Regions from separate parts of the Paenibacillus sp. IHBB 10380 genome, predicted to be linked through region 1. Evidence: riboswitches for the same ligand, from Rfam matches in the RefSeq annotation. Region 1 holds a riboswitch; the other holds the start of a gene.
The links. A riboswitch is a leader RNA that binds a small molecule or an ion and turns the genes downstream of it on or off. The one in region 1 is predicted to bind cyclic di-GMP.
Positions count from the first base shown of each region.

Region 2: linked by a shared signal. The riboswitch ahead of UB51_RS19015 (transglutaminase-like domain-containing protein) and the one ahead of UB51_RS26630 (hypothetical protein) in region 1 are both predicted to bind cyclic di-GMP.

Region 1 is NZ_CP010976.1:5,088,615-5,104,944, reverse strand. Features, by position in the region: gene UB51_RS23175 (GNAT family N-acetyltransferase) at 1-497, opposite strand, end outside; gene UB51_RS23170 (sugar phosphate isomerase/epimerase family protein) at 590-1,354, opposite strand; gene UB51_RS23165 (Fic family protein) at 1,549-2,607, opposite strand; partial or broken gene UB51_RS23160 (beta-glucosidase) at 3,014-3,298, opposite strand; gene UB51_RS28595 (hypothetical protein) at 3,876-4,049, shown strand; gene UB51_RS23155 (amidohydrolase family protein) at 4,154-5,461, shown strand; gene UB51_RS23150 (LacI family DNA-binding transcriptional regulator) at 5,498-6,472, opposite strand; gene UB51_RS23145 (YczE/YyaS/YitT family protein) at 6,548-7,195, opposite strand; gene UB51_RS23140 (Cof-type HAD-IIB family hydrolase) at 7,192-8,079, opposite strand; cyclic di-GMP riboswitch class I at 8,458-8,542, shown strand; gene UB51_RS26630 (hypothetical protein) at 8,623-8,904, shown strand; gene UB51_RS23135 (carbohydrate-binding protein) at 8,895-10,472, shown strand; gene UB51_RS23130 (beta-lactamase family protein) at 10,718-11,419, opposite strand; gene UB51_RS23125 (helix-turn-helix domain-containing protein) at 11,852-12,070, opposite strand; gene UB51_RS23120 (DUF2975 domain-containing protein) at 12,081-12,566, opposite strand; gene UB51_RS23115 (MFS transporter) at 13,060-14,280, opposite strand; gene UB51_RS23110 (ROK family transcriptional regulator) at 14,302-15,339, opposite strand; gene UB51_RS23105 (C40 family peptidase) at 15,524-16,273, shown strand.
Region 2 is NZ_CP010976.1:4,182,410-4,198,739, reverse strand. Features, by position in the region: gene UB51_RS19040 (YjjG family noncanonical pyrimidine nucleotidase) at 1-635, shown strand, start outside; gene UB51_RS19035 (winged helix-turn-helix transcriptional regulator) at 814-1,176, opposite strand; gene UB51_RS19030 (aldo/keto reductase) at 1,436-2,278, shown strand; gene UB51_RS19025 (SDR family NAD(P)-dependent oxidoreductase) at 2,389-3,183, shown strand; gene UB51_RS19020 (GNAT family N-acetyltransferase) at 3,365-3,823, shown strand; cyclic di-GMP riboswitch class I at 3,900-3,980, shown strand; cyclic di-GMP riboswitch class I at 4,019-4,100, shown strand; gene UB51_RS19015 (transglutaminase-like domain-containing protein) at 4,114-4,920, shown strand; gene UB51_RS19010 (response regulator) at 5,043-6,197, shown strand; gene UB51_RS19005 (hypothetical protein) at 6,392-6,814, shown strand; gene UB51_RS19000 (class D sortase) at 7,067-7,735, shown strand; gene UB51_RS18995 (collagen binding domain-containing protein) at 7,878-12,653, shown strand; gene UB51_RS18990 (hybrid sensor histidine kinase/response regulator) at 12,888-16,001, shown strand; gene UB51_RS18985 (GGDEF domain-containing protein) at 16,084-16,330, shown strand, end outside.

The sequences.
Region 1 (16,330 bases):
TACACCAAATCAAGGATGTCTATGTCTGGCTTAGGCATCCGCTCAACACGTCCCGATACATCTACCCGATGAGGAAGTTGGCCAGTTTTAATCGTGTACTTCTTCACCTCAACTGTCATTTCCCAACCGAATTTACGATAAAAGGGAATGGAGAATGGGTGCAACATACTGACCGTCTGTCCATTCTTACGCATCGTTTCAAGCGAATGCTCAAGAAGCTTACTTACGCAACCTTGCCTTCTCGTTTCCGGCCATGTCGCTACTCCCCCAATTCCACCCATGGCAAACTTCCGTTCTTGAATCCAAACTTCTAGGGGGAAAAGCAATAACGAGGACAGTAGCTTACCCTGCTCGTCAAACACACCCCACTCCTGATCCGGACGGAATTCTAGCCTCTGGTTTTCCATATCGTCCGGTGATAGTCGATTTTGGAAAGCGAATTGCGATAAGGCCATCCTTTCCTCGAATTCATCTACCGTTAGTTGTCTAATTTCCATTTATTATCACTCGCTTCATATATTATTGGATATCGCTACTATGTATAAGGGACCAGAACATCATCGTCCGGGCCTCTTCTTGTGGGCTATATTTAAATCCAACCACGTTCTTTGAACCAAGCATAGTTGAGCCTCGCACTTTCTAGCGAGGATACATCATATTGCTCTTGCTCAATGATGACATACTCCACACCAGCCGCTTCGCAAGCCGCTAATGTAGAATCCCAGTCGACAGTGCCTTTACCGATTTCCGTATCCTTGCCATCTGCTTTAAAATCCTTCGCATGAACGACGGGAAGACGCCCTGCATATTTGTTCACGTATGCTGCTGGATCTTGACCTGCTGCCTTAACCCATCCTAAGTCGAACTCCGCGAACAGCTGATCTGCTGGAACTCTCTCCAGAATGTGATCAATAACTGGCTTACCCTCAACCGGCATGAATTCGAACGCATGGTTATGGTATCCGAATTCAAGTCCAGCAGCTTTAACGATCTTAGCTGCTTCTGCGAGGGTATCCGCCATTTTGTACACATCATCTAGTGTTGGATTGTCTTCAAGTGGATAAGAAGGCACGATAAAACGCCTCACACCAAGCTCAACAGTATACTCCACAGATATCTTCAGGTTTTCCCAGACGGATGCTTCATTAACAGTAAGACCGACATGCGCAGAAGTTGCATTCAAACCGGAATCCACTAGTGCTTGACGGACTTCCTTAGCCGAGTGACCGTAGTATCCGGCTAACTGTACATTCTTATAGCCAATTTCTCCAATTTCCCGAATCGTCCCCAGAAAATCCTTCTCGCTACGATCTCGAACGGAATATAATTGAATTCCTACTTGTGGTTTACTCATTACTATCCCACCATCCCTGTTATTTACTAGTGTTCGCTCGGAACTCCGAACGGTATAAACTCACTTACTTCTTTCTATATATAAGGTTGGAAATGAGTTAGTACGAATCATCTTCATTTTAACCTCATTTCCACAAGCCGGCGATTTACTTTTGAAAAATTCCGTCCATTACCTGACACCCTCACTTTTCTGGTCTAGTGAGATTTCACTCTCCACTTTGCACTACGTCCCATCCCATCCCGTAGGACAATGCCTTCCTCACTCATTTTCTTAAGTGCGGCATTAATTGTCGGACGCGCAATATCGGGGCATCGTTCTTCAATATCTGCTGCAGTGAAGGAACCTAGCATCCCTTTAACCATTTCTCTAATTCGAGATGATTTTTGCCCTCTACCATCTGTAATCAAACCTGCGCGATTTTCAAACTCTTTATATGCGGCCAATATGACCCCAAGAAAATACTCTAGCCAAGGAACTAATTGATGCCCATCTTCATGCCACCCTTGCGATGATCGATGCAAGGTCGCGTAATATCGATCTTTTGTATCTTCAATAATTTTCTCCAACGAAATAAATCTTCCGACTTCATAACCTGCATGATATAAACTAAGAAGAGTAAGCAGACGAGCCATTCTTCCATTACCATCCCTAAATGGATGGATGCAAAGAAAATCAAGAACGAATGCTCCAATCGCGATCAAGGGATGCGGATATTTCTTCTCCATAGCTGTTGAGAATGAGGTACACAGATCAGACATTGCCTCATTAGTTTGAAACGCAGGCGTCGGTGAGAACCGTAAGATTTCCTTACCGTCTAGTTGTCTCTCCGTAATCGCATTGTCGTTTATTTTGAAATGTCCACCTTCACCGGGAGAGAATTTGTATAACATCCCGTGAAGCTGTTTGATTAAATTAGGGGTTATCGGGATCTCTTGCGCAGAAGCATGAATCTGCGAGAGTACCATACGATACGCAGCAAGTTCATTCTCGGATCGATTTTGAGGCGTAGTGCTTTCAGCCATTAGCTTTTTTAGTCGTTTACCGTTTACCACAATACCTTCAATTCGGTTCGAAGATTCCGTGCTTTGTATGGTTGCGACTCCCTGAAGTCTCTTTAGGATCTCTGGAGATTGGTACGAATACAGCCCTTCTTTTCCTTTGTACTCAGAAATCGCCGCTACGAGCTCGAACACCTCATGCGTTAAAATAGATGAAAAATTCCGTTGCATATAGTTATTTTTATAGCTAGACATCCATACACCTCCAATACTATAACTTATATTATAACCCATAAACTCATATTCTATTAACGAAAATATAAGTTTATGTGCCAGTGATCGAATTGAACTACGGAATTCTATCCACACTATATTCTTGAAAACCCTTGATAAACGCATCATTAAACACGGTTCCAAAACAAAACAGGAGAAAAAAATCATTTTAAATAATGGCCAATCATTTCTGGAAAGAAAATGGAAATCTGTAAAAGTATTTGTCCCTAGTTTTGTACCTGACCTGTCCACTTGCGTACGACATCCATTGTCGCTGGATGGCAATCTATGTTTAGAAAAATAATTATAAAAAAAGAATCAAACGTGTGGGGCATTGTTGACATGCTCACCGTTTGATTCTTTTTCCGTAAAATTAACGTTTCTACATTTAAACTTGTTTAAATTCGATCCAGTCAATCTGCAAGCCTGGTTTGACGAAATTCAACTTCAATTCATAAAGACCTGCTTCTAATTCGATTTTTACAAGCTTCTGTCTGATCCATCTACCGTCTGTACCATTCGTTTGAATGGTCGTCATCTGTTGATCGTTCAGCGTCACGTTGCAAGCACTTTGCGCCAGTTCGGATTCCGGAGACATGATGTGCACAATAATCCGATACTCGCCAGCCAGATCCACTTTCACAAAAGTCGATCCGGCTGCGGCAGGTTTCACCACGGCTTCGGCTTTCGGCGGAGTAAGCGACAGCTTGTTAGACTACGGAATTCCAGTTGCTTGTACGGCGGACGGCCCGTCCGGGATTCGGATGGACAGCGGGCAGAAAGCGACGCAGGTTACCATCGACCGAAATTAGTTAGGAGTCACTTAACTCTCCAATTAGGAACAGACAGCAGGCCTATGGTTATAAGAGAATAATAAGAGTGCCCAAGAAATCATTCAAATCTACTCCATGCGTTGGGATGGCTCGCCGCGGCGAAGCCTACAACCCTCCTAAAACGTTGCCTATCCAGCTAGCAGCTTAACTGATAATCTACCGTTTCGTTGTACGAGTTGCTTCTTTCCAAAACTTGATTGTTACGGAAAGAGGTACCGGCAGAAAAAAGTGTTGAGGGGGATATCCTTGATTATGAAAAAAAATTTTTATTACTATTGACATGAAACCACTCCCACAAAATATACTCAAGAAGACTACTAGTAGGCGTAACACGAACGAATGAAGATTTTATAGGCATAGTGGCGTTACTACTAGTATTTTTTAGCTAATAAATAGTTTAAAGGGGTTATTTGGGATATGAGTGAACTACAAATATTCGAATGGTTGAAAAAACATAATGCTCCTTTTGCTTTGAAATTAAAAATATTGGAACTTTTCCAAGCCAATACACTACTTATAGAGTTTGATAAAGAATTAATGGAAAAAGAAAGGCAAATAATAATTCTGCGTAAATATGTTATAGGTAGTTAACTAAATATTACCTAAAATTTGACATGGTACCGGTTCCATATTTTAGGATGATAATATGTCTTATGTTAAAAATAAGATAATATATTTTCCAGGAGGAATCATCTATGCAGTTTAATACATCATTTACTAGTCCAGCCTATCTTGAAACAAGCGGGGTTATGAGCCTTGCTAATATTTCCTATAATAACAATGAATGGATTCATTTTGAAATAGGCGAAGAAGGGTTTTCCAAGAAATCTGGTGCTTATTTAGTTCCATCCCTCCCAATAGAATTTCACTGCCATGGAATTGGTGATTATGATTTTAGTAATTTAGATGAATTAAATATTGAAAAAGTCAATACACTAGCCGAATATGAAGGAATTTTCTGTGTACCTTCCATCTTTCTTCCACATAACCAATTAGATCAATTTGTAACTTTTATGAAAGATTTTCATAAGCAAAAGAAAAAGGGGTTCTATCGTAATATTTTAGGTATATCATTAGAAGGACCATTATTGGCTAGTTTTGCAGGTACACCAGAAAAAGGAAACTGGGCACCAAAGAAAGAAGAATGGGAAAAAATTGCATCTTGTGGTGAATATGGTCTCATTTATACTGTACTTTCTCCAGATGCTATGACTGAAAACTCCTATCTAAAGAAGTATATAACTGAGGAGCATCCAAGCTTAGACTGGATTGTGGATACGCTGGTAGAAGCTGGGATTAAGCCTGCGTTAGGTCATTTCCAAAAGGCATATCCAGAAGAAACTTCAAAGCTTATTATGAAGGTTATAGATACGGCGCAAAAACGTAGTAATTATACTGGATCAGATGCTGTAATAACAGACCACTTATTTAATGATATGCCTAATAATTTTAAACACACTTGGAGAACATCTCAAGAAAGAGTGCATAGATTAGAAGGATTAAAAAATGCTCGATTGGACCAATGGAAACTAGATGATATAAACTCAGTAGTTGGAGAAGTTCCTGGTACTTTAATGAGAGCTGCTAAAGAAGGTTTGTTAACAATCTGTATGAATTTTGATGGTGAGCATGTAGATTTAGAAGTTGCGCGGAGAGTTGTGGAGATCGTTGGCTCTAAGGGTATTATTGCAATGACAGACCGTATTGACACAGATTCTATGTGTGGTCAGTCATTACAAAAGATTGAAGGGAATAATTTATGGTATCAAGGAAAAGGATATGTAGCGGCGGGCTCTTATACAATTGATCGACTCATGCATAATATTCGCGCTATCGGTTTTAATGAAAAGGATGTATGGAATATGACCTCATTTGTTCCATTACAAGCTTGTAATTACCTACATACACTTGAGAATCTATCCATGAAACCATTCAGTTTTATAGATGAAACTAAAAAAAGAACACATTTTAAAGCTCCTGTGCCAGAACTGGTTCTAGCTTAAGTAAAGAAAAGACCTCATTTTGAATGTGGTCTTTTCTTATGTTGACTTTCTTTTAATAAGCTCTAGTTCCAATGTATTAATGGTTGGAACATCTTTATTATTAATTAAATTATATAATAAATTTGCTGCTGTCTCACCCAACTCTTTAATGGGTTGATGTATCGTTGTAAGATCCACCACTTTCGATATTGTCTGATTATCAAATCCTATAACTGCCAAATCTTCAGGTATCCGTATTCCCTGATTCTTAGCTTCGTAGATGATTCCGGCAGCTACATAATCACTTCCTACAACCATAGCCATAGGACGGAACGGCTGCTCTAAAAGTGTTTTTGCTACTTCAATTCCATCCTCAATTGTATACTGTTCATCAAAGTACCAATTATCTCTCCATTTTAAGCCGTATTCCTTTTGATAGTGAAAAAATGATTTCTTTCTGCTCATTCCCACACCACTTTTAGGATTTCCTATACATAGACCAATGGCTTGATGGCCTTGATCTCTTAAGTGATTAATAGCCATTTGCATTCCGGACTTATGATTAATAAATACATTTGCAATTTGTTTACTTCCAGAAGCTTCGCAGGAAACGACTTTTCCAAAATAAGATAATTCATCGAGTATGTGGCAAGGACTTATACATGATCCCAAAATAAGACCATCAACAAGCTTGTATTTTAATTTGTTAAAAAACTCTAGTTCTTGTTCAGGGTCGTTATTAGTCTGGTGCACGAGTAAACTATAATTATGTTTATTACACTCTTTACTTATTCCTTCAATTAAGTTGCTAAAAAACGGATGGCTAATTCTAGGTACAATTACTCCAATTACATTCGTCTTTCCTTTGGATAGGTTTACAGCATTGAAATTCGGGACGTAATTTAATTCCTTCATGGCTTGTAAAACAGCATTTCGTTTTTCAGGTTTGACATAAGGATGATTATTGAGAACCCTAGATACCGTTGTTCGAGAAACGTTTGCTTTCCTGGCTATCTCTGTAATATTAGTCATCCACCATTACTCCTTACAACGTTAAGTAAAAGAACCCTTGTATATTAATGTTTCTTTCTGTGTAAATTCTTCAAATTATAAATCGACATTCTCCTGACTGTACGCCTTACTGTAAATAGAACGTGGCATTCCCACCTTGTGTAATAGTTGATCAAACAGACCTACGAATACCCCAAGACATAGAAGTACAATAATGGTTCCTAATCCAACCGGACCTTGGAGTACAATTGCAAGTACAAAACCTATAGTTTCCCCAATAGTTTTTGTAACATTAATACCCCAACCTGTTCGTGCAGTGATAGCTAACATCAACTCATCATTTGGTACGGAGGGAAAAGATGCCCGCAAGTAAATAGCAATTCCCAAGGCCAGTATACATAGTCCTACAAAAAATAAACTCCATTGAAAAAGTAAAATATCTACTTTTATAAAAGATAGAATCTTTAAGTTTAAAAGGTCAAAAAAAGCTCCAATAATGAAGATAGGAATAAAACCAGCTATATTAGGAGGCTTCATTTTTATCAGGCTATTTACAAAAATAAGGATTCCACCAACAATGAAAACCCATGATCCAATTGAAAGTCCGATTCGTTTTGATAATGCAACATTCAAGGCATCCCATGGAGCAATTCCTACATTGGATTTAATCATACAAACAATACCTAGAGATAAAACAAATAATCCAATAATATAAATCAGACATCTTTGAAAGAAATAGTTCATGATTTCGCTTTCCTAACCAAGTTGTCGTTTTCCTTCTCAGACGTTTGGATATAATGCTCGAAAGCATAAGCCACACCACAATTATTATTCGATAAAGTTCTGAAAGTAGCCACCTCACTAAGCCTTTCATCTGCATTTCCCATGGCTATCCCTATTCCTGCTACTTTAAACATAGGCATATCATTTAGATTGTCACCAATCACTATTGCATTTGCTACAGTTTTTTTGTAATATTCACAAAGTTTATGTAGTGCTAATCCTTTATTTACTCCTGCACTCATAATTTCTAGGTTGAATGATCCAGAGCTAGCTACAACACACCCGTCCATTTGACTAAAATATTCTTTAGCTTGCTTTAACTTACTTCTGCTTGGAGAAACGATCATAAATTTGATGACAAAATCAATAGAGTTAATTATACCAGAAACTTCTTCTAAACCGTATTGATAGATTTGAGCTTTAATAGATTCACAAAACACATCTTTGTTAAAATGGGGATCTTGACTTACTATATCATTTAGCTGCTTTTCTAGTTGATGAATTCCCTGATTTGATACAACAATCTTGTCAGATAAATACACTTGAAAATAGATATTTTCTTTGTTTAGCCATTGTATGATAGCTTGAGTTACATCTGGACCTATAAAATGTTCGGATATTTTTTTGTTATCTACATAGATTTGAGCTCCGTTCGATGCAATGATTGGACAATTCAAATTATATTTATTCATAATGTGTTTTGCATCAAATAAAGCCCTTCCTGTTGCAATTGTTACAATATGATTTTGCTTTTGTCCTTTCTTTAAGGCGATTACGTCTCTTTCTTGGATAGTTAGGTTGTCAGATAACAGAGTACCATCTAAGTCAATTGCGATTATCTTCATGTTGCTTCCCTCATTTCTTGAATTAAAAAATTTATAGCCAGTATAACGTATGGTACGCATTTCAGAGCAAATATATTTTTTCCTTTCAAGATGAAAATTCCATTATATTGTTCAGAAAGTCACGAGTTTTGTGAGTTACATAGGTTCTGTCAGGCCATCAAAGCCGATGATGACTAATTACTGCAGTTTCGACTCGCAGATAACGGGACGGGTGCTTGCTGTGGATCATTTTGCCCTATTGATAATTCGAATCATCTTTGATCATCTAGTTCTAAAGTATCCAAAAAAGGTCAAGTAGTACCAATGCCTACTTTGAATATACTACCAACTGTTTATAAAATTGGTATATTAGCGTGTTACTGTTTGATAGAAGCAAATAGAAAAATGTGGAAAATCTATAGAAATATAGGGACACAAAACTACAGGGACTAAGGTTATATAACTATGTCAGCCTGTTGCCAAAGAGTATATTATGCTACTCCTTTGGGGTAGATTTTTCACGTGTTCAGGTAGGCAGTCATTAAAAAATAGGAGGAAGTCAACGTGAAAAAAATGTTAGCAATCGTGGTATCTGCATCCGCAGCAATACTATTTAACGTTTCAGTTAGCCCAGATCTTGTTATGGCGGAACAATTACCAAGTGTGAATGTAGTGAGCAATGTGATGGAAAGTACAGTGAACTTCGCAGAAACGACCATAACCGCAGAACAGCATGGAGATATGGAGAAGCATGCCCGGCAAAATTTAAGAATGGGTTTAGGTACGAATAGACAGCCAACGGGGTTCGTCGCTATGCCTGGCAAGCAAATGTTTATGTGGATGTAGATTCAATCGATAAAGTGCCTTCGTTAGTCTTTTTCCAACAAGAGGGTTCATGGTCCAGTTATCTCAAAGAAGTGGAACTACGTCCAGGTAACAATACGATAACCGTACCGGAGATCCTCACGGATAGTTTATATTCAATTGATGTCACCAAAGGCGGCCCAGTGTACATCGTAAATCCATTCACTCCTGCAGAGCAGGGGAAGGCGCCTCTCATCAGATTTGAAGGGTTAGAGAGATTCCCTGTAATGACGAAGGCTACGAATGTGGAACAATTTAAATCTTTCTTAACAGCATATAAACAGAGTCTAGACCAAGACAAAGTTGCACATCCAAATGTTAAAGATCGTAAACTAATAGACGTAGTTGAGATGGTTAGCGATCGAATCGTATTTACCGGAACGGCTACCGATGCGTACAATCAATATATTACGCAGGGCCATAACCCAATGGATACATTAACGGGCTATGACTTCTGGATGCAAAAGAGCTTTGGCTTCTATGGTCTGGATGGCCGTAGTGAGATCCACGATCCTAAGCTGATCAGGGAAAATATAAGATTGATGCAGCCGTGGGGTTATATGTATGCAGCAGGTGACCATGTAGGGATCCAACGCGAACAGGCAGATCTTCCTTTGAGTGATTTCAGCAAGTCGTATCCAGGCTGGGGCTTGAATCACGAGATTGGGCATCGCATGGCTGTTGAAGAACGAGAGTACGGTGAGATTACGAATAACATGATATCCATGATGATGTCAGTAGACTATCATGTTCTGGAACTGGATAATCCGATCAGGATCAACTATGAAGCTGAACTCTATAAATATGTCATTGCAGAAAATAAAGTGGAGATGGCCAAACTGGGATTTGATGCTAGATTAGGACCGTTTTGGCAGTTGGAGATGGCTTATCCAGGATACTGGAACAAGTTAAACAGCCTATATAGAGAAAGGAAAGTCACGCTTACAATTGATGATGATAACTCGAAACAGCAATATTTAGTCGAATTCTCTTCCGAGGTGCTAGGCTTAGATTTAAGCAGCTTTTTTGCTAGACACGGATTCAACGTAAACCCTGAAACAAGGGAGAAATTAGTTAAATATCCGGCTTCCGACAAGCTATGGTATCTGAATCATACGGTGGTCAATTATACAGGCACAGGAATAGCAGATAAGAATGCGACATTAGAAGTAGGTATAACGAATATAACGACTAACTCCAACACATTAAGCTTGAATATCGATCAAGCCTATCAGAATGACCTCTTAGGCTATGAAATCTACAGAAACGGTGAACTAGTTGGCTTTACGAGTACAAATCAATTTGTGGACCAAGGTGTCGAGATAAATACGAATTATACGTACCAAGTCGTTGCGTATGATAAAAAGCTAAAAACGTTGAATCCAGTGGAGACTTTCGTGCCGGCAGTTTCCGAATGGAAACCAAACACATATTACGCGGTTGGAGCGCTAGTTACCTACAACGGTTCCATCTATACATGTAGTCAAGCTCACACCACACTAACTGGCTGGGAACCACCTATCGTTCCTGCTTTGTGGTTGCTAAAATAATTAACGATTAGAATAAGAAAAAAGCATGATGTTCCCAACTGGGTTCATCATGCTTTTACTTTTTGTACACCATAAAATTGTCTGTCGAGGATCATATTACATTAAAGCTTAATCAGGATTTTGACCCTATGCATTATGTGAAGGCAACTAGCGATCAAGGAAATGATATTACAAACTCCTGAAAAATCAGAATTTAGCTCCTCATTTTGCTGATTTTAATCCACTAAAGTTGGGCCCTTATTCCACTACATCGGTAATGCATCGAGTCTCCGCTTATAGGGTAGTTCTAATTTATCCCAAGCATAAATTACTTTTTGTATTTTTCCCATGGAATCTATATGGAATGTAAAGGTGCTATCGCAAACCTCGCATGCAAAAACAACGAGGTCAGCACTTTCAGATACTAGTTTTAATAGATATTTCCTCCGTTTTGATTCCTGAATGAAGAGCCGATCTACATTTAAACCTCCACCTTCGAAGCTGATTGTAAACCTCCAACCTGTCGGTGGGAAGCAATAATCTCCGGTAAATGATTTGTATTTTTCATAATCCATATTCTCTTGTATATCCGGTTTCACCATGACTTCTGGTTCCTGAGATAACAGTATGCTTTTAATCCCCTTTACAATTCTGCCTGTCGGTACTGCATCATTATTGCTTAGTACGATAACAGTAAACTCACCATTCACGTAGCTGTGAACGCTACAGGTGTAACCATAGATGTTTCCATCTACAAACACCTCATTCACCGGATCGTTATTTACGAAACAGCCATAACCTACCGACGCCCCTATGTACCACAAAAAGTCGTTGGGGGTTATCATCTTTTGATACGATTCCTTGTTAATTATCGTACGGTCAGCCAATGCTTTTACCCATCTCAACAAGTCATCTGCATTGGAGTACAGAAAGCCGCAATGGAACAGAAATACCAAAAAGCAAGTCAAGGATAACTACCTTGACCTGCTTTTTTTGGACATCAGTCTCTTTTTTAGAAAAGTGAGTGTCTCGTCAGAAGATTAATCTACTTATGGGACAGCCCCTTCCATTCACAATACCTACCTGGCAGGCTCAGGGTTGGAGAATGTGCTTGCACAGGAGTATATAGAGGAGGATTCATTTCCCTTCACCTTCTATTTCGAAGTGCTTTCCTTATGATTTTACAATAAAGGAGCTGCTATGTAAGTAATAGTGAGCTCCTTTATTTATTCCTATGGAGGCGAACCGTGGCTATGCAAAACCACAATTCCCCGAGTTGTGATGTTAAGGATATTTGGGGAGGTGGCATGATCCATCCGGTCTGTTGGTCTTCACCTAGCCATAGCTTAACTTTGATCAACTATCTTGTCCCGTTAGTTAAACAAATTAGTTATCTGTTTTTATTGAGTGTCTTCGTCGCTTTTGTACTCCAAAATATCACCTGGCTGACAATCCAAAGTCTTACATATCGCTTCTAATGTTGAAAAACGAACCGCTTTTGCTTTCCCATTTTTCAGATTGGAGAGATTCGCCATAGTAATTCCAACTCTCTCCGAAAGCTCCGTTACGCTCATTTTTCGTTTTGCTAACATCACATCAATATTAATGATAATTGTCATATCCTCCACCTCAGACCGTCAAACCATTTTCTGATTTTATGTTAATCGCTTCTTGTAGAAGCCGTTGTAGGATAGCAGCAAAAACGGCGATAATCAACGAAGCAAAAATGATGATAAGTCCCATTAATCCAATAGGAGGGTCTACTTTCTTTGCTATAAAACGAAAGAGTGGCAAACCTAATACATACAAACCACTGATTGTAATCGCACAGCACTTTATGTTCTTTAACGCCTTTACAGATAATTCCGAGAACGCTGTGTTCTCGTCAATATACCGTAAAAGATTTAAAGCCTGATAGAGAGCAAAGTAAAAAGGCACAGCCGCTCCATACATCACGATAAAAACGAGATATTTCATTGGGGCAATATTTGGATACAATTTTGCTGCAAAATTCGCCATATGGGGCACTAAAAATATACACAAAGCAAGCACTGCAATCCCAGCCAGAAAAATAATTACCTTTAAAAAAGTGGTTGAACCTCGTTTAACATTCATTTAAAAACACCTCATTTATTTAATGACAACATGATCTTAGCATATGATTTATCGTTTCACAATAAATTTATATTGTTTTTTATTATTGTTATTGAAATATCCTTTTAATTTTGACAAAAATAAAAAGCATTTCTCATTACAAAAGAAATGCTTTTGCTTAAAAATGTCTGGTCTGAATCAAATCCTAAAAGCTCCAAAAAAAAATTTCAAAAGTATCGAGATAACCCCACCAACTAGTCCAAAAAGTAGCCCTTTTTTAATAATCATATGATGTCATCATCCTTTAAAAGTACATACTAGCTCCATATCCGTAATATTCAAGATTATAAATCTTATCGCTTCGCGATTCTACGTCGTTCATCTCAGATCCATTGACATCGAAACTACGTTTCCAACAGCTTATCGATTTACTCGGTAGCTTTATGGACTACCGCTGTTTTATTCAACTCCCTCGATACGATATAGTTTTCTCACTAAACATCCTTAATACTCTTTAACGAATACTTTCTCTTATTCCCACATGTAATTTCTTCAAGAAATGATTTAGCTTTTCTGTACACAAGAGCATCACAATGGCAAACATAATAATAAACCACGGAAAGATACTAATGGTTGTATTAGTTGCAAGTAATCCAAGAAAAGGAGGTATTAGCGTACTCCCCGTATAAGCAGCTGCCATTTGAAAGCCCATGATGGACTGAGCCTTCTTTTTCCCAAATCGCACAGGCGTCTCATGTAGCATACACGGAAATATGGGTGCTAACCCCAATCCTACAATCGTAAATCCAACAAGTGAGAGGATCGGTGGGAATGGTAACACAAGCAATACCGTACCGAATAAAGCGATAAGCTGGCCGTACCTAATCAGCATTCGACTACTCACTTTAAACGTGATAAATCCAGTAATCATTCGGCCAACTGTAATTCCTATGAAAAACCAAGAAACCCATTGTGCCGCTGTTGCTGCAGGTAAATTCTTTATATTTACAAGAAAGCTACTTCCCCATAATCCCATGCTAGCTTCAATTCCACTGTAAAATAAGAAGGTTACCATCGCTAGTTTGACCCCTTTTATTCTCCATGGCTTTGTATTCTCAGAAAGTTGCTCTAACTCTTGATTAATCAACTCATCTTCAGCCTCAATATTTATGTCATGATTACGTTTAGCAACTCTATCCCACAAAGGAAGCGTAACGAATAGAATGATGACTAGGATCACTTGAATACCCGCAACAACGAGATAGCCTTGTCTCCAAAGATTATCACCAGAAATAGACGCAGCCATAATAAATGGACCCAGCGTAGCGCCTACTCCCCAAAAACAGTGTAGCCAACTCATATGATGTGCTTTGTAGTGAATAGCAACATAATTATTTAATCCTGCATCTACAGACCCCGCACCTATACCTAGTGGAATCGCAAAAATAACTAACCAGATTAGTGAAGGAGACCATGCAAAACCAAATAAAGCTCCTGCTGTCAAGATACAACTCACAAGTGTCACTTTCCCAGTACCAAAACGTTGTAGCACTGTACCGCTTAACAAGCTTGACACAATCGTATTGCCTGCAATAACCATTGAAATAATTCCGGCAGTTCCTAATGAAACATTCAGATCCAAACTCATCACAGGCCATGCTGATCCAAGCAATGAATCGGGCAAACCTAGACTAATAAACGCTAAATAAATAATAATTAAAAAGAAAGTTGCCATCGATATCTGTACTCCTTAGTGTTAGTCATCTATTTGTTGTGAAATCAATAAACTCAATCCAAGACGTTGTAATCCATTTAGATAATCATGCTTCAAGTCACTCGCGGCTAACTCTGGGAGATGTTCTTTCGGAACATATGTGGCACTTCGCTCAGCAATTTGATGAAGCATCATCGTTTCTATTTCATCGTCACCAAAAATAATATAATGAGGATTTAAGATAGAGGTAATGGAGGCCACTAATCGGCTGATCGCATCTATTTTTTTCTCCATTTGTTCAATACTCGTCTCTCCACCATTTCCGCTTGATAAAGCTTGTAGGAAATTTCTATCGTCATACTGTGGAACAAATGAGACTTCTCCTGAAAAAAACGTTTTCCCCCGCACAATTTCACCGTTGATAACAATCCCTGCACCAGGACCGTTTTGCCCCAAATACAAATAAAACAAAGAAATGTTGTTCCCTATTTTCCTTTGAGCCATATAGCCGATTACAGCCGCATTCATGTCATTCTCTACAACAGTCGGGATAGAGAGTTGCTCCTCTATATGCTTCTTAAGATCAAGATTATGATAGTTCTCATACCCTGGTATAAGAAAGATTTTACCGTTATTAACTGCACCTGGAACACCAATGGCCACAGCATTCATGTTAGGATAAGTATTCCTTTTATTCTCAATAAATGTGGTTAGCTGTAACACATCTTGCTCTAGCATACTATGAGTATTACCTTGCTCAATAACTTCGCCCAAGCAATTAAAAACAGTATAGTTCGTCTCACTTTTCTCTAAAAAAATAGCTAGGCCCAGCATATAATCTGGACGATATGTATATCTTATCGCCCTTCTTCCCCCGCTTGATTCATCAAGACCAACGGTTGTTACTTCCCCTCTATCCTCCATTTGCTTCAGAAACTTACTGATCGTTGGAAAACTAATTTGTAAATTATGACTCAATTCAACCTTCGTTGCACTTCCTTGCTCTAATAGTGCAGATCGAATGCAACGTATCATTTCCGATTTTGTATGTTGCGAAGTAAGTCGTATATCACTCACCATACTCCCCACCTTATTATCATAGTCACTTATTAAATGAATTTAATAAGTGACTATGATAATAGCAGGAATACGTCTTACTGACAAGATGATATGTGAATGTAGCACTTATTCCCCCCATCTTGAATCAAAGAAAACAAATATAGACATTCTAAAATCATATTACCTTAGAGAGGTACGTGATTTCGTGAGAAAGCTATCGGTTCAGGTGCTCACATTAGGATTAAGCTGCAGCTTTATCCTGATATCTGCATGCTCGTCAAAAAATGAAATACGCCCACGTTCCGTTAATAACCACAAGACTAAAATTGTTTCAGAAGAACAAACGAATGACCCCGATCTGTACTTCGGAGATTTAGGTGTTGAACAACAATCTAATTCCCACCACATACGAAGTTTGACTGCAGATCCGAACCAAAAGGTGTTACTAGATCCAAATGGATTTCCACTCATCGAACAACACCCTAACCCTTCCATTGAGCCGAGCCATAAGAATTATGTGGAGAACCTCATAAAAACCGCTGAATCTTATATAGGAACCCCTTACTTGTATGGTTCTGACCGAACTGAGCCTTCTACGTTCGACTGTTCCGATTATACTCGGTGGGTGTTCATGACTTCATTGGGCATGGATTTGCCGTGGGATTCGAGGAGTCAAGCTGCATATGTTAATGCCTTTTCCAAGAAAAACTATACTTCACTGAAAGAAGCGCAACGCGGTGATTTGTTATTCTTTTCTAGCTATAGAGGAAACAACGCATCTGACTATGAAAATTTAAAGCCTTCCGAAAAGACAATTACCCATGTAGGTATTTATATGGGGAATGGAAAGATCATTCATTCTCCTTCTAAAAACAGCGGCGGGGTTCATATTGGCGAATTGACGTGGAGGCAGTTGAATAACCGCTTCATCTTTGGAGGAAATATTCTTGACTAACTTTTAACCTGTGCTCGTCTCGGTTTATTTTTGACTTGCCCGAATTTGATCACCTGC
Region 2 (16,330 bases), 910 kb from region 1:
TGTTCAAGGATCAAAAAATTCCCTTAACCACAGAAATCAAAGCACATTATAAAAAAATAAATCAAGGTCTTTGGAGGTCCTTTGAAGAAGGGAAAATAGATCGTGATGAGGTAGTGAATACTCGCTATTCCATTTTATTTAAGGAATATGGTCAAGAGGTTGATGGAGTCTTAATGGAAAAGAAGTATCGTAGCTACTTAGAGGAGGGGCATCAGCTTGTTCGTGGGGCCTTTGAATTGATAACAGACCTACAAATACACAATAAATATGATTTATATATTGTTACTAATGGTGTTTCCAAAACTCAGGATAAACGTTTACGTGATTCAGGTTTATATCCGCTATTCAAAGATATTTTTGTTTCAGAGGACACTGGTTTTCAAAAACCAATGAAGGAATATTTCGATTATGTCTTTGCACGAATTCCTAATTTCTCTGTGGAAGAAGGATTAATTATTGGAGATTCCTTTAGTGCGGATATTCTAGGTGGACAGCTAGCGGGTCTAGATACATGTTGGTTCAACCCTGAAATGAAACCCAATGATACTGAAATTGTTCCAACCTATCAAATACAGAATCTTGATGAGCTGTATCGAATTTTAAACGTAGAAAGAGAATCGGCAGAAGTGAGTTAGTGTTGTTCCGGAATATCGTTGTATCGTTGAAAAGTAGATATAGTCTTACATTCAGCTTGTGGAAAGAGTAATAAAGCAGGTGTACATCTAATTCATTGGATATACGCCTGCTTTATTTTGTTGCTTTATAATACTTAACCGGCTCTGGTTCCAAAGGAATTTTTATTTATTTATTTATTTATTTATTTAATATGTTCTCCTCTAAAACAGCAAATTTATCACCGTATTCTTTAATGATATGTTGTTCTCCCCAATTACATAGTGAGTTCAAAATGCTTTCTAAACTATGGCCATATTCGCTAAGTTCGTATTCCACTTTCGGTGGAACCTGATTATAACTAATTCGATTAATGATTCCATGAGCCTCTAACTCTCGTAGTTGCTGTGTTAACATTTTTTGTGTAATCCCAGGCATTAACTTTTTTAATTCCGTTGTTCGCTTTTTGCCATGAGTTAAATGACATAGAATCACGCACTTCCATTTTCCCCCGATGACTTCAAGTGTTGCTTCAACTGAAATGTTATATTTTTTCTTGATCATCATGGTCTTCCTCCAATTTTATGGGCACTTTTTTGTGCCTACAGTACTAAAAAGTGCGTACTGTTATTTTAGTTTGATTTGACCTATCATAACATTTGCAGGCGTTGATGACTAGCTTAGCTTGGGAGAGAGCGGAGTGACAGAAACAGATGGAAATTTTTCTTCTAAAAGTCGAACCTTGTAAAGAAACTCATGCGGCAAATTTATTTTGTTTGTATGGTAATGATAAATAAAACGATAATAATGGAGGAATAAGATAATGGCTAAAAATTTGCAAGATACAACAACGCTGCATAATGGTGTGAAAATGCCTTGGTTTGGTTTGGGAGTATTTCAAGTAGAGGAAGGTCCTGAACTTGAAAATGCGGTAAAAACAGCGATTAAGAATGGATATCGAAGCATTGATACCGCTGCTATTTATGGAAATGAAGAGGGGGTCGGCCAAGGAATTCGCCAAGGAATGAACGAAGCCGGCATAGCCAGAGAAGAACTATTTATCACATCGAAGGTATGGAATGCTGATCTTGGTTATGAGTCAACGATAGCAGCTTATGAGACGAGCTTAAGAAAACTAGGATTGGAATATTTGGATTTATATCTGATTCATTGGCCTGTAGAAGGTAAATTTAAGGAAGCCTGGAGAGCATTGGAGACTCTCTATAAAGAAGGGCGTGTAAAAGCGATCGGTGTAAGCAATTTCCTTGTTCATCAGCTTGAAGAGCTAATGAAAGATGCCGAGATTAAGCCAATGGTGGATCAAGTGGAACATCATCCACGTTTGACGCAAAAAGAACTGCAAGTATTTTGTAAGGAAAATGGTATTCAATTCGAAGCATGGTCCCCGTTAATGCAAGGTCAATTATTAGATAATCCAGAGTTAAAAGAAATTGCAGATAAGCATGGAAAATCTATAGCCCAAGTCATTTTGCGTTGGGACTTACAAAACGGTGTTGTAACGATTCCGAAATCGACAAAAGAACATCGAATCATTGAAAATGCAGCAGTGTTTGACTTTGAGTTGACAAAAGAGGATATGGAACAAATTGATGGATTGAATCAACATCTTCGAGTGGGTCCAGACCCCGATAATTTTGATTTTTAAATATAAAAAAAGGATCACACCTCTTATTTCTGCTCGAAATAAGAAGTGTGATCTATATTGTTAACAATATAGACAGACGGGTATCTATTTCTAAATATGGAGGGTCTTACATGCAACTTCATTTAAAAGGAAAAACAGCGCTAGTTACGGGCTCGACATCTGGAATTGGAAAAGCAATCGCTATTTCCTTAGTGGCTGAAGGTGCCACTGTTCTTATTAATGGACGATATGAAGAAAAGGTTAACCAAATTATAAAAGAAATTCAAAAACAATATCCGGATGCTATTCTTCAATCAGCAGTTGCTGATTTAGGAACAGAACAAGGATGTCAGGAACTTATTAAGAAATACGCTGAAGTAGATATTCTTATTAACAACCTTGGGATTTTTGAGCCTGCAGAATACTTTGATATCCCTGATGAAGAATGGTTTAAGTTTTTTGAAGTCAATATCATGAGTGGTGTTCGACTTACTCGCCATTACCTAAAACAAATGATTCAAAAAAATGAAGGCAGAATCGTCTTTATTGCTAGTGAGGCTGCTATTATGCCATCACAAGAAATGGCTCATTATAGTGCAACCAAGACTATGCAACTCTCGCTTTCTCGCAGTTTAGCTGAGCTGACCAAAGGAACGAATGTGACCGTCAATACGATTATGCCGGGTTCCACTTTAACAGAGGGAGTAGAAACGATGTTAAATACTCTTTATCCTAATGAAAATTTGACTATTCAAGAAGCTGAAAAGCGATTTATGAATGAGAATCGACCCACCTCCATTATTCAAAGACTTATTCGACCAGAAGAAATTGCGAATCTCGTTACTTTTTTAAGTAGTCCTCTTTCCTCAGCCATTAATGGTTCAGCGATGAGAATCGATGGAGGATTAGTGCGTAGCGTGTTTTAATACGAGATCTTGATATAAGGAATTGGATAGTATTTAATCCATGAGCAATATACGACGTATACTAGGCTATTAGTACTATGGATTTGTCTGGCGTACACTAGTGAAGATACAACTTCTCTGTCATGAGATGCGTAAAGTATGATTCGATGTTTAAAAATCAGAAAGAAAGCGAGCTAAAATAATGAGCCTTCACATTTGTGAAGTAACAAAAGAAAATTGGCGTTCGGTAGCTGCTTTATCTGTATCAGAACAACAAAAGCATTTTATTGAAAACAATGCGTTTTCTTTAGCAGAATGCATGTTTGAAAATTATGCAACATCTCTTGGATTATATGACGAGGAGACATTAGTTGGGTATGCAATGTACGGTTGGCCAAATAGCGTCAATAAGAGTGCATGGTTAGACCGCTTTATGATTGATTATCGTTTCCAAGGCAATGGGTATGCAAAGCGGTTTCTTCCTCTGTTAATTGTATATATTCAACAACAATACGACTGTAAAAAAATTTATTTGAGTCTCCATACCGATAATATATATGCTCAAAAACTATATGAATCTTTTGGATTTTGCTTAAATGGGGAAATCGACGATGAAGGCCCGGTTGTTGGAAGGGTGATGGAATTAAATATAGAAGAATAACTGGAAAGATAATTAAAATTAGTGATTAGTTGCTTTCAGATCTGGATTATATGATACTATGGGACTATCAAAGCTATTCAGATAATGGCAAACCTATCGAAAGATAGGGACGCAAAGCTAAAGGGCCTTCCAGATCGGGTGGCAGCCAGTTACCGGACGAACAGTTTTTTTGTTGTACTGTGAGAATAGAACTTTAAACGATAATAGCAAACCTATCGAAAGGTAGGGACGCAAAGCTAAAGGGCCTTCTTGATAAGATGGCAGCCTGGCCACCGAAGGGAGTTTTATGTATGAAAAAGTTTATGTTATTTGTAGTTGCACTTATTATTTTATGTCCATTGTTTAGTGGAACAACAATTCATGCTGCTGAAGGTAACTCATGGCTAGATGAATCCAGCGTAAGCAAGGGAATCATTAGTGTGAAGTATGATGTGAAGGCTAATATTAAGACAAAGCTCTTAATTGTTAAAGGTCAGGAGCAGTATTATTATAATTTAATTGCCGGAAAGCAAGTGGAGGTGTTTCCCCTTCAATTAGGAAACGGTGATTATACCGTGAGCTTGTTGGAACAAACAAGTGGGAATAAATATCAAGTTGTGTATAAGGATACAATTAAGCTCGCTTTGAGTGATAGTTCGATAGTTTATTTGAATTCAACTCAGAATGTGAATTGGAATGATACAAGCAAAGCTGTTCAAAAGGCGAAAGAGTTAACCAAGAACCTAGCAACGGATGCTGAAAAAGTAAAAGTTATTTATAATTATGTGATTAACAATATTAAATATGATAATAAATTGGCAGTGAGCGCGTCAGCCGATTATCTCCCTCAAATCGATCGTACATTTTCATCGAAAAAAGATATTTGTTATGGGTATTCTGCGTTATTTGCAGCGATGCTTAGGAGTGTGGACGTTCCTACTAAGATGGTAATGGGTACAACAAATTATGTGAGTTCCTATCACGCTTGGAATGAAGTCTATTTAAATAATAAATGGGTTACGGTGGATACAACGGTGGATGCAGGTTGGAATGGTACAACTACAACTTTCATGATGGTAAAAGATGCATCCAAATACCTAGCATCCAAACAATATTAACAAAAAAATAGTACTATCGAAGCGATGAACATTACGTTCATTGCTTTTTTATTTCAAAAATTATGATATTCTTATCACGAGACATCCAATAATATTAAATTCCATAATTAAGGAGTATTGTTATGAAGGTAATTCTTGTAGACGATGAACAACTTGCTGTGGATTACTTGGAGCGTCAACTTATGAATCTTACGGGTATAGAAATAATAGGTAAATTTATAGATCCGGTTATTGGAAGAAGGGAGATTCTTCTTAAGGAAGTGGATTTGGTTTTTTTAGATATTAGCTTACCTGAGATTAATGGAATTGAGTTAGCAGAACAAATCCTGGAGAAGAAGCCAGATTTAAATATTGTATTTGTAACGGCGTATAATGAATATGCAGTTAAGGCTTTTGAACTAAATGCTTTAGATTACATAGTAAAACCTGTTAGACCTGATCGCTTGTCCAAAACCATGGATCGCATTGGCGAACACGTAGAATCTAAACAAGACCAGACTGAAATTAAGAACCTTACGATGCGGATGAATATGTTCAGGCAAGTGACCGTCGAAGTGTCGAGTCAACAGTTTGCTGTGATTCAATGGCGTACGACAAAAGCGCAGGAGTTGTTTCTATATTTACTTCAGCATCGGGGACAACTCGTTCGTAAATCCGTATTGATTGATATGCTATGGCCAGAGCATGAACCGGAAAAAGTATATTCGCAATTATACACTGCAATCTATCACATTCGTAAAACATTAACATCATATGGTGAACACTTTCAAATTGTGAATTCGATGGAAAGTTATGTTCTGACTATTGATCATGTTCTGTTAGACACAGAAGAGTGGGAGACTAAATTAGCATCGTCCCCATCTCTATCTGCTGACACAATAGACAACTACATAGAAATCATGAAATTATATACCGGTAATTACCTGCAGGAATATGATTATTGGTGGGCGGAAAGTGAACGTCAACGGTTTAAGGAATTGTGGCTTAGCATCTCTTATGAAATTGGGTATTGGTATGAGGAACATGGTCAGTTAGATAAGGCGATTTTTTGGTTTCATGAAATATGTAATCAGCATGTGCAAGAGGAGAAGGCCTATTTTGCTTTAATGAAAATACATGCATCTATGGATAATTATTCATTGGTTAATCGACAGTATAATTCTTTGGTTGAGATTCTTTTGGATGAATTTAATGAGCCACCCAGTGCGCATATTACAGCATGGTATAAACAATGGGAGGGAGAATTAAATAGGCCTTCTGAGTCAAATATTAGTTAGTTCGAGGGTTTAAATAGACCATGTAATCTACGCAAACGTAGATTACATGGTTTTTTGGCATTCCTATGTATTCAAGATTCCTATAATGACCCAGGAGAACTTGTTCAGAAATTGTATAGATAACGACTGTATACTTCATTTAATGACAAAATTTGAGACAGCTAATGATTGTGGAGGCAAGTGGTGTTAGTGTTATGATAGTAATAAGAAACTTCAATTCATCTCTATTCGACTCTAAAGCTTTAGAATTGTATTCACTGTTGGAAATTGAGCTGATTAAAGAAACGACTGTTGAATACTACCGTGGTTTCTACATTAATTATCAAGATCATCTGATAGGTATTGTTGCCACAGAGAAGGGACCTCTGTTTTTTTATGATAGAGATCATTATTTATTACAGGAGAACTCATTTCGATTTATTTTACGGCATCAGGGGACAGAGAATACTTTTCACTTTGTGTGGAATGGAACTACGTTATTGGGAATATCGTATTTGCGTGTGCTGTGTAGAGAGGACAGTGGTGCATGGGTAGATGACCATTTGAATGACTTTTTTTTCTGGTTAGATTTGGCGGTAGAAAGGCGGAACTTTTATTCATTCTACACTGTGAGCTAAACGATCCTTTTATGTCGTGTAGAAGAAGGAGCTTAGGTTAAAACACAAGAAAGATTGAAGCGGCCCCATGGGAATGAAACGTATGGTTGAAGGATATTTTTAATAGGATTTCGTCCACGATGAGCTAAACTTTCCTTTTGGGACTTTGTATTACACTTTTGTTGAGAAAAGCTCCCCCTATTGAATCCGCCTTGTCTGGTGAATAAATGCTATGTAAATCTTATAAACTCAGAAGTTGGGAATGTATGTAATATGAAAATTAAAATTAAAATAGAAGTCGTATTCATACTACTTATAGTTATAGGAATCATTATGCTGTGTTATCCAAAACTATCTGAAATGGTTGATAATTATCAGCAACAAAAGTTGGTTAAGGAGTGGCAGAATAGTCTTCACAATATTGATAATGGAGAAGATGATTCATTCCAAACCAAGTATGAGACTACGCTGTCCGATAATGTTGCCATGGACGATGAAACAGACACCCTACAAGGGGGAAAAGAAAAGCTAGGCTCTAGCAAAGATCAGAATTTGGAAGGGATGTTGCGAATCGATAAAATTGATTTACAATTGCCTATTCTTCATGGTGCAACTAAGAAAAATATGAAGATAAGTGTAGCGAGTATTGTAAACACAGGGGAAGCCGGAGAAGTTGGAAACTATGCAATCGCTGGACACAGAAATCATACGTATGGAAGAAACTTTAATAGACTTGTTGAGATTAAACAAGGAGATAAGATTGAAGTTAATAATGGAGAACAACAATTGGAATACACGGTTACAGAGAAGTTACGTGTAAAGCCAGAGGAAGTATGGGTATTGGAAGGAAACGGCGTAGATAAAGAAATTACACTGGTCACCTGTGACCCTATGATAGATCCTACACATCGTCTTATTGTTAAAGGGAAAATAATAGAATAAGTGGCTGAGCTATAAGAAGAAGATCATCTATTTTTTTGTTCAGAATGCGTGTTGAAGAAGAACTTTTCTTATTAGACAAGATAAGGGTAATTATTCGAATACCAAAAATTCTTCGAAAATAAATTTTAAACGGGAGGTTACTATGAAAAAATTTAGTTTTATATCGCTAGTATTTCTACTAGTCTTGCAAAGTCTCATAGGTCCGCTAGCAACAGCTAGTGCCGACAGCGACCAAAATTTCACAGCAATAGTCACCGTAGATGAAGCCGGAAAAGCAAAAATAGAATGGGATTTTACAGCTGGCAATGAAGAAAAAGACAAAGAGTACACTTTCCAAATTCCGAGTGATTCTAAAGTAGAAACTGTACAAAACGGTGATTTAGAAATTGACGGAAAGCCAATAGGTTCTTATAGCCTATCCGTTGACGGAGTTATTACCGTAACCATTTTGGATGGACAAACTCAAAGTGGTTCAGGTGTAAATGAAATCACGGTTGCTGTAAATAAAGCTCCTGAAGAAATATCTGAGCTAAGTCCACCTCCATCAAATGCTGTTGGTCAAGAGATCATAGAGAACCTCATCACAAGCGTAAAGATGTATGATGCAAGGCCTATTATTAATGAGGCTAATGGATCCATTGCTCCACAGGGAAATGAAATACAAGATGTTCGACCAAAAGTTAAAGATGAAGTGGCTATTATATTTGACTGGTCATTACCAAATAATACACATCAGTATGTTGATGGTTCAACCTATACTTTTAGTCTTCCTAAAGAGTTTAATATTCCAAATGAATTAAAAGGACAATTAACTGGTGGAGTTGGAGAGTATGTAGTAACTCCAAGTAGAGAAGTGACATTCGTATTCAATGATGCAATTAAGGGTGAACAATTAGAGGGTAATTTCTATGTGTGGGTAGCATTTGACCAATCTAACCTTGGGGAAGGCTTGGAACACCCAATTGATTTTAGCTCAGTTGGACAGGGTGTTATCGATGTACATTTCGCTAATACTGCCGTGGATGAACTTACAAAAACCGGGGAAGCCAATAGAAACAACTTTAACTCAGATGAAATTAAATGGACGGTCGATTTTAACCAAGGTGAAAAAGAGATTAAGGGTGCAACGCTTGATGATACATTTCCCCCCGACCTGAAACTTAAAGGTAATATTGAAATTCGTCAGTTGCAAATTCAATTAGATGGATCAGTAAAAGAAGGCCCTGTAAGCAGAACTGAAACTGCGTTCCCTATTAACTTTGGCGATATCGATAAAGCTTATAGGGTGACATACACGACAAGTGTTGCAGCTCCAACGGAGGCGCCTTTTACAAATAGAGAATTCAAAAACTCAGTGACGCTTACTGGAAATGATGGACAGTATACAGAAAGTGATATTGGCAAGGTGACTGTGAGTTTCAATGAGCCACTATCGAAGTCAGGACAAGACAGTGCTTACAATTCAACAACGCAAACTATCACTTGGAAAGTTCAATACAACTACAATCAACAAACAATCTCACAACCCAATGCATGGATTAAGGACAGATTTGATACAACTAAACAAAAGCTGGTCGATAATTCTGTGAAGGTGTATCAGGTGGATATCGATAATAATGGTAAAGCTACAAATCGTACTCTAGTTGATTCCAATGAATACACCATAGGAAAAGTTGCTTCTGGTCCAGATGCGGGCTTCAACTTACAGTTCAAAGATGATATTAATAAAGCTTATGAAATCGAGTATCAGACCCAAGCGATAAATCGTATCTATAAAGATGAAACAGTTTCTAATACTGTAGAGATAGGCGATGGTACGACTAAAACGGGAGAAAAAGGTATCAATGAAGTCATCTTTGAGAAAAGTGTAAGTAAGTCCAATTTCCAGAACAAAACAATTGAGTGGAGAATTGTTCTGAATCAAGACTTGAAGGACATGACTGACGTCGTAATTACAGATAATTACGAGGGAAAACATATGAAGTTAGATCCAAATAGCTTGAAAATTACTGGAGCAAACAGTGAGGATTTTGTGCTTGAAGCAACAAATGCTGGAGACCCGGATTATGAAAAAGGTTTTACGATTAGATTGAAATCTGGAGTGACAATTAACTCCTTGCATGAAATCAAATATACGACAACGTTTGATCCTACGGCAGGTATGCCAACAAATAATGAGTACAGAAATAAAGCAACATTAAATTGGAACGAGGCTGGTACACCACAGACTCCAATTACAAAAGATGCTGTTGTTACTCCGAAAGACTACACCATCAACAATGGTAATAAAAAAGGTGAATATAGCGCCAAAGACAAAACAATCACTTGGACCATTGATGTGAACTATAATCTTTACGACATTAAAGATGCGGTGATTAAAGATACTTATACAGACAATCAAACATTTGTAGAAAATTCTTTGACAGTGAATAAATTGGAGCTTCAAGGTGCAAATAACGTTACAGACATTGGTGACGAAGTTCCGCTAACAAATGGACAATTTAAACTAAATACTGACGGTAAAGGCTTTGTCTTGAACCTTGGTAATATTGGGAAGACTGCATTTCGTATTACGTACAAGACAAGTCTTGATGGCAACTATCCAATTCAAGATAAGTACTCGAATCATGCGACAATGCAAGACGGCGAAGGTGGAAGTTTTCTTTTTGAAAAATCGGTTGATGTAACACCTAAGCACGGCGGGGTCTATGTTGACAAATCAGGTAGACAAGAAGGTCAGAGTGATATTGCTTCATGGACAGTAAATATTAACCCAAGTCAATCTTATGTACTAGCCGGTTCCATATTGACAGATACATTATCGGACAATCAAATTTTATTACAAGATTCGTTAAAGCTATATAAAACAGATTTGCCTGGAGATAATCTTGGTAATGTTTCAAATAAAGGTGATTTGGTAGATAAAGATGACTATGAATTAGTGGTAATGGGGAACACATTTACACTAACTTTTAAGAAATCTTTGAATACCGCATATATATTGGAGTATAAATCATTCATTAACGCTGATAGTGGCGACAGAATTACTAATAAAGTTGAATTTGCAGGCCAGTCTTCTTCAGTAAAAGGAGAAGGTAATCAGGAAGGCGTAAAGATTTCTTTAGCAGGAGCAGGTGGAGGCGCGTCTAGTGGTAGTGGGAAAATTAAAATTGTCAAAGTAGATGATTTAGATCGCCCTCTAAAAGGAGTCAAATTCGAACTATATAATTCATCTGGAACGACTCTCCTAGAAACACTTACAACAGATGAAAAAGGGGAAGTAGAAACTTCTAGAAATTACAGGTACAAAGATAAGAGTGGTCTGCCTTACAAACTAAAAGAAGTATCCACACCCACTGGTTATCTAATTGCCCCTGAGTATGGAGCTGCAACAGGAAAAGAAATCAAATTTATAGATCCTAAAGAACCTTTTAAGATTACGAACAAAATACTTCGTCAAGGATTTGAATTAAGTAAGGTTGATTCAGTAGATCCAACGAAGAAGTTAATAGGCGCAGTTTTTGAATTGAAACTGAATGGTACGCTAATAGACACACTAACAACGGGCATAGATGGAAAGATTGCCGAAGGTGACCTAGCTCCAGGAGACTATCAATTAGTTGAAATAACCGCTCCAGATTATTATACGCTAGATGCAACACCGATTCCTGTTAGAATTGTCGCTAACCAAACTGAAGTATTAATATTGACCAAAGAGAACGTATTGGGCTCAGATGGTAAGCTTGTCGTCACAAAAGTTAATGCTAAGGACCATTCTGTATTACTAGAAGGAGTAGAATTTGAACTTCATGATAGTACGAATGCTGTTATTGCCAAGAAAACGACTGATGTAAACGGCGTAATCGAGTTTACTAACTTACCTTATGGTTCTTATACATTGGTAGAGACAAAAGCTGACGGTTACGTTATTGAAAAAGCTGAAACTGAAGTGTCAATTAAACAACCTGAAACAACATTGACGATTGAAAACAAAGAAAATGATCGTTCAGTCAAATTAACAAAATTTAATTCGATCAAAAGCCAAAAGCTTCAAAGGGCTGTCTTTGAATTAAGAGTAGAAACAGAGATTTTTGATAAAGATGGAAACTTTGTGTATAAAGTTGTTGCAGGCATAGATGAATCTAAGCTAACGACGGATACAAATGGTGAACTATTCTTAGAAAATTTAGAACCGAATAAATATCAGCTCGTTGAAATTAAAGCACCTTTTGGTTATCTATTAGACAAAACACCAGTAGCATTTGAGATTACTGGGAAGCAAACTGAAACGGTACTAGTTGAAAAAACCAATAACAAAATTTCAACTCCAGTAGACCCAAATGTACCTACTGAACCAGGTAACCCAGGTAGTCCAGGTAATCCAGGAGAACCAGGCACGCCGGTAGTTCCAAATCCAAATCCGAACCCACCGGTAGTTCCGAATCCAAACCCGAACCCGCCGGTAGAGCCTAAGCCGGAGAAACCAGTAATACCTATTGAGAAAGTTGTAACACCGAAAGAAACGCCTATCAAAGGTGAGGTTAAAGTGCCGAAAGACAGCACACCTAAGATCAGTAAAGAACCTAAACACGGAACGGTTTCCGTAAATCCAAATGGAAGTTGGGTATACACACCGGACGAAGGATACGTCGGTAAAGATTCATTTACGATCATCGTTACAGATCAAGATGGAAATGAAGAGGAAGTGCTGGTTGAGGTTGACGTAGAGGATGTACCTAGAGGTGGAACGGATGGTACATCTGAGAAACCAGGAACAAAGACGCATTCTAAAACAGGAGAAAGTCTCCCTAAAACAGGAGAACTAGGTCATTTACCACTTCAACTGACTGGATTTAGCTTCATTATTCTGGGTGCTATGTTGTTGCTCTTAAGAAGGAAACATTTGCAGAATAAATAAAGAGAATAGGTGCATATAAATCCCTCAACCAGAACCAAGAGGGTAGTATCCCCCCCTTACGGTAGACAGTGAAGAAAGAGTTCATGATTTTATGGACTGCATACTGTTGACTGGAGGGGGTTTTTATTACTACAAAAGGACTGGATTTTACAAGGTACACGGAAGAGATGAAGAAAGAAGTTACACAACTGCATGTTAAGGTGGGACGATCTCTTTCTTAAATTGAGGAATGATATGAAATTGATAACAAGAAACTTGATGTCTACAAGAAAAATCGTGATGATTACCGTCTTGTTCATACTTGTACTTATTTCGTTACGAATGATATGGATTGGCTTTCATATGACTCCAGATCATCCCCAAGCAGATCACGGAGTGTTGGACCTGCGACAATGGAATTTCAGTGATCAACAGACCATTACATTAGATGGTGAATGGGATTTTTATCCTAATCAATTCGTAAAGCCTGAGGCTACAAAGTCCTCTGATTCGAGCTTTCACAAAAGCTGGATTCAAGTTCCAGATAATTGGATCGGCTCAACGAGTGTAGATTCAGCATATGGATTTGGAACCTATCGGTTACGTGTTTTGATTAATGAGAATAAACAGTTGTACAGTATTCGCATTCCCAATATTCAAACAGCGTCTAGATTATTCATAAATGGCCAATTACAAAAAGAAATTGGACATCCAACGGAAACGATAGAAGATAACAAGGCTAGAAACATTCCTTATTCTTCCACTTTCCATACGAATACTCAAGAGTTAGACATTGTCATCCATGTCTCTAATTATCAATTTCCGAGTACAGGTGGCATTATACAGTCTATTAAGTTTGGGACGATTGATGCAATAGCCAATGAAGAGTTTGTTTCTAAAAGTATGCAGATGATAGTCTGTATTGCGTTGTTGCTGCACGGTTTGTATGCATGTATTTTATATGTCTTGGGTTCTAGAAGAAAAGAATTATTGTATTTCGGTATAGTCGTCTTTAGCATGTTAATATCAACTCTGGTCGACGATGATAAAATGCTTCTAGTGTGGATACCTATTAATCTGGAATGGGCGGACAAAATCAAAATTTTATCTTACATGGTGTCTGCTGTTTTTTGGATTTTATTTGTGAGGAATTTGCTGTTCACAGATCAAAAGGAAAAATATTATCATTGGTTTGCTAGCGTGTGTGCTTTATGTACATTAGTCATCGTAGATTTGCCGATACATCATCTCATGCAGGCAGAATCTATTCTAACCATTGTGTTGTTATTAGCTACCGTACTTGTTCCAATCCTTGTGCTGCGAGCCATTATGACGGGAGTAGAAGGGGCTTTTTTCTTGTTACTATCAGCAATAGGTATCTCTACTAATATTATTTTGGGAGGTTTCTTGAAGAACAGATATTTAATAGATTTGCCTTACTATCCGTTTGATCTCATGATCGCTTTTCTTAGCTTTGCTTCATTTTGGTTTACGCGTTTTTCCCAGATTACTATTCGAGCGGAGAAGCTATCCGACAAGCTGAAGAAAGCTGACAAGATCAAAGATGAATTTCTGGCGAATACCTCTCATGAATTGCGTAACCCGTTGCACGGAATGATCAATATGGCCCAGACGGTTCTTGTGGAAGGAAGGGACTCACTGGATGAGAAGAATAAGAGTAATTTGGAGCTGATAACGACTTTAGGAAGACGTATGTCCCTTATACTTAATGACTTACTGGATGCTACTCTATTGAAGGAACAAGAGATTCGGTTGAACAAGCAAAGTGTGATTCTCCAGCGAGTAGCTTCGGGTGTATTCGACACCCTTCGTTTCATGACAGAAGGTAAGCAAATAGAATTGGTGCTTGATATACCCGAACCTTTTCCGAACGTTATTGCCGACGAGAATCGTCTTGTTCAAATTTTGTTCAATCTGCTTCATAATGCAATTAAATATACCAACGAAGGAATAATAGTCGTCCATAGTGAAATTCAGAATGAAATGGTCTATGTTCATATTAAGGATTCAGGAATAGGTATAGATGAAGAGACGCAGCAGAGAATTTTTCAACCTTACGAGCAGGGAGATTCTAGTATGACTGCCATGAGTGGGGGGCTGGGACTCGGGCTGAGCATATGCAAGCAGTTAGTTGAGCTTCATGGAGGAACACTGGGGGTTAAGTCTTCCCTCGATTTAGGGTCAGTGTTTACCTTTACACTGCCAATGGACAATAACACGGTGCAAAGACCAGTAACGGATGTCGAAGAATCGAATTTACTCACTGATAACGTGACAATATCCACTTTAACAGCTGCGTCTAGCAGTGCTTTGAACCGGTCGGAACTTATTTCTGATGTACGAAGACCCAAGGTATTGGCTGTAGACAATGATCCCGTAAATTTGAGAATATTAAGAAATATTCTTTCAGCAGATCATTATGAGATTACTGCAGTAACCAGCGGGAAGGAAGCTTTGGCCTATCTAGATATAGGAGAGTGGGATCTAATTATTACGGATGTGATGATGCCGCATATGTCGGGATATGAATTATCGCGAACCATACGAGAGAAGTTCTCGATTTTGGAGTTACCAATTCTGCTCTTGACCGCAAGAAGTCAATCAGAGGACCTCTATACTGGATTTCTGTCAGGCGCTAATGACTATGTAACAAAACCGGTAGGGGCTCTAGAATTGAAAACACGGGTTCGCGCATTAACTGACTTGAAACAGTCTGTAACGGAGCGTCTTCGTATGGAGGCTGCATGGCTTCAAGCTCAAATCCAGCCTCATTTCTTATTCAACACATTGAATACGATCGCTTCCCTTAGCGATATTGATACAACAAGAATGGTTATTTTACTCGAGAAGTTTGGAAACTATCTACAATCGAGTTTTGATGACAATAATATGAAGCGTGTTGTTCGATTGGAGCATGAGCTTGAATTAGTTCAATCCTATTTATACATTGAACAAGAACGATTTGGAGATAGGTTACAGGTGGTGTGGAATGTGCGTAAAGGTATAACTATAGGGCTTCCGCCGCTTTCTATTCAGCCCATTGTAGAAAATGCTGTCAGACATGGTGTTTTAACACGGACTCGTGGAGGAACCATCACCATTACCATCTCTGAGAATGACAATTATGTAGAGATCTTCATTATAGATGATGGGGTAGGGATGGATGAGCAGAAGCTAGAGGGCATACTAATGAGTCATCCACACAAAAAGAGAGGAATCGGTCTGATCAACACAAATCGGCGTTTGAAGCAAATCTACGGTAGAGGATTGCAAATCAGTAGTGTACTGAATCAGGGAACTACGGTTGCCTTTAGAATACCGAAGTCTCATTCCTTTGAAGTTGTTTAGAAGTTGTTTAGAAGTTGTATAGAACGTTATAGTATACTGGTTGAAAGACTATTTGGGGTTGGATGAGGATATGAGACTCTTTATGTTAGTAGTGATTTTGATAAGTTTAATTATTATTTTAATCATGTTTATAGAAAGGGCCAAATTGAAAAGGCTAGCGTATATTGATGTTGTGACGGGGTCAATCAACCGCAATGGAATGGATCGTTTCTGGAACCAATGTTCTGGAAAAGGGCATTTAGCAGTTCTATTTCTTGATTTAGACCATTTTAAATATATTAATGATACGTTCGGACATCAGACAGGCGATCAACTCTTGAAAGAAGTGG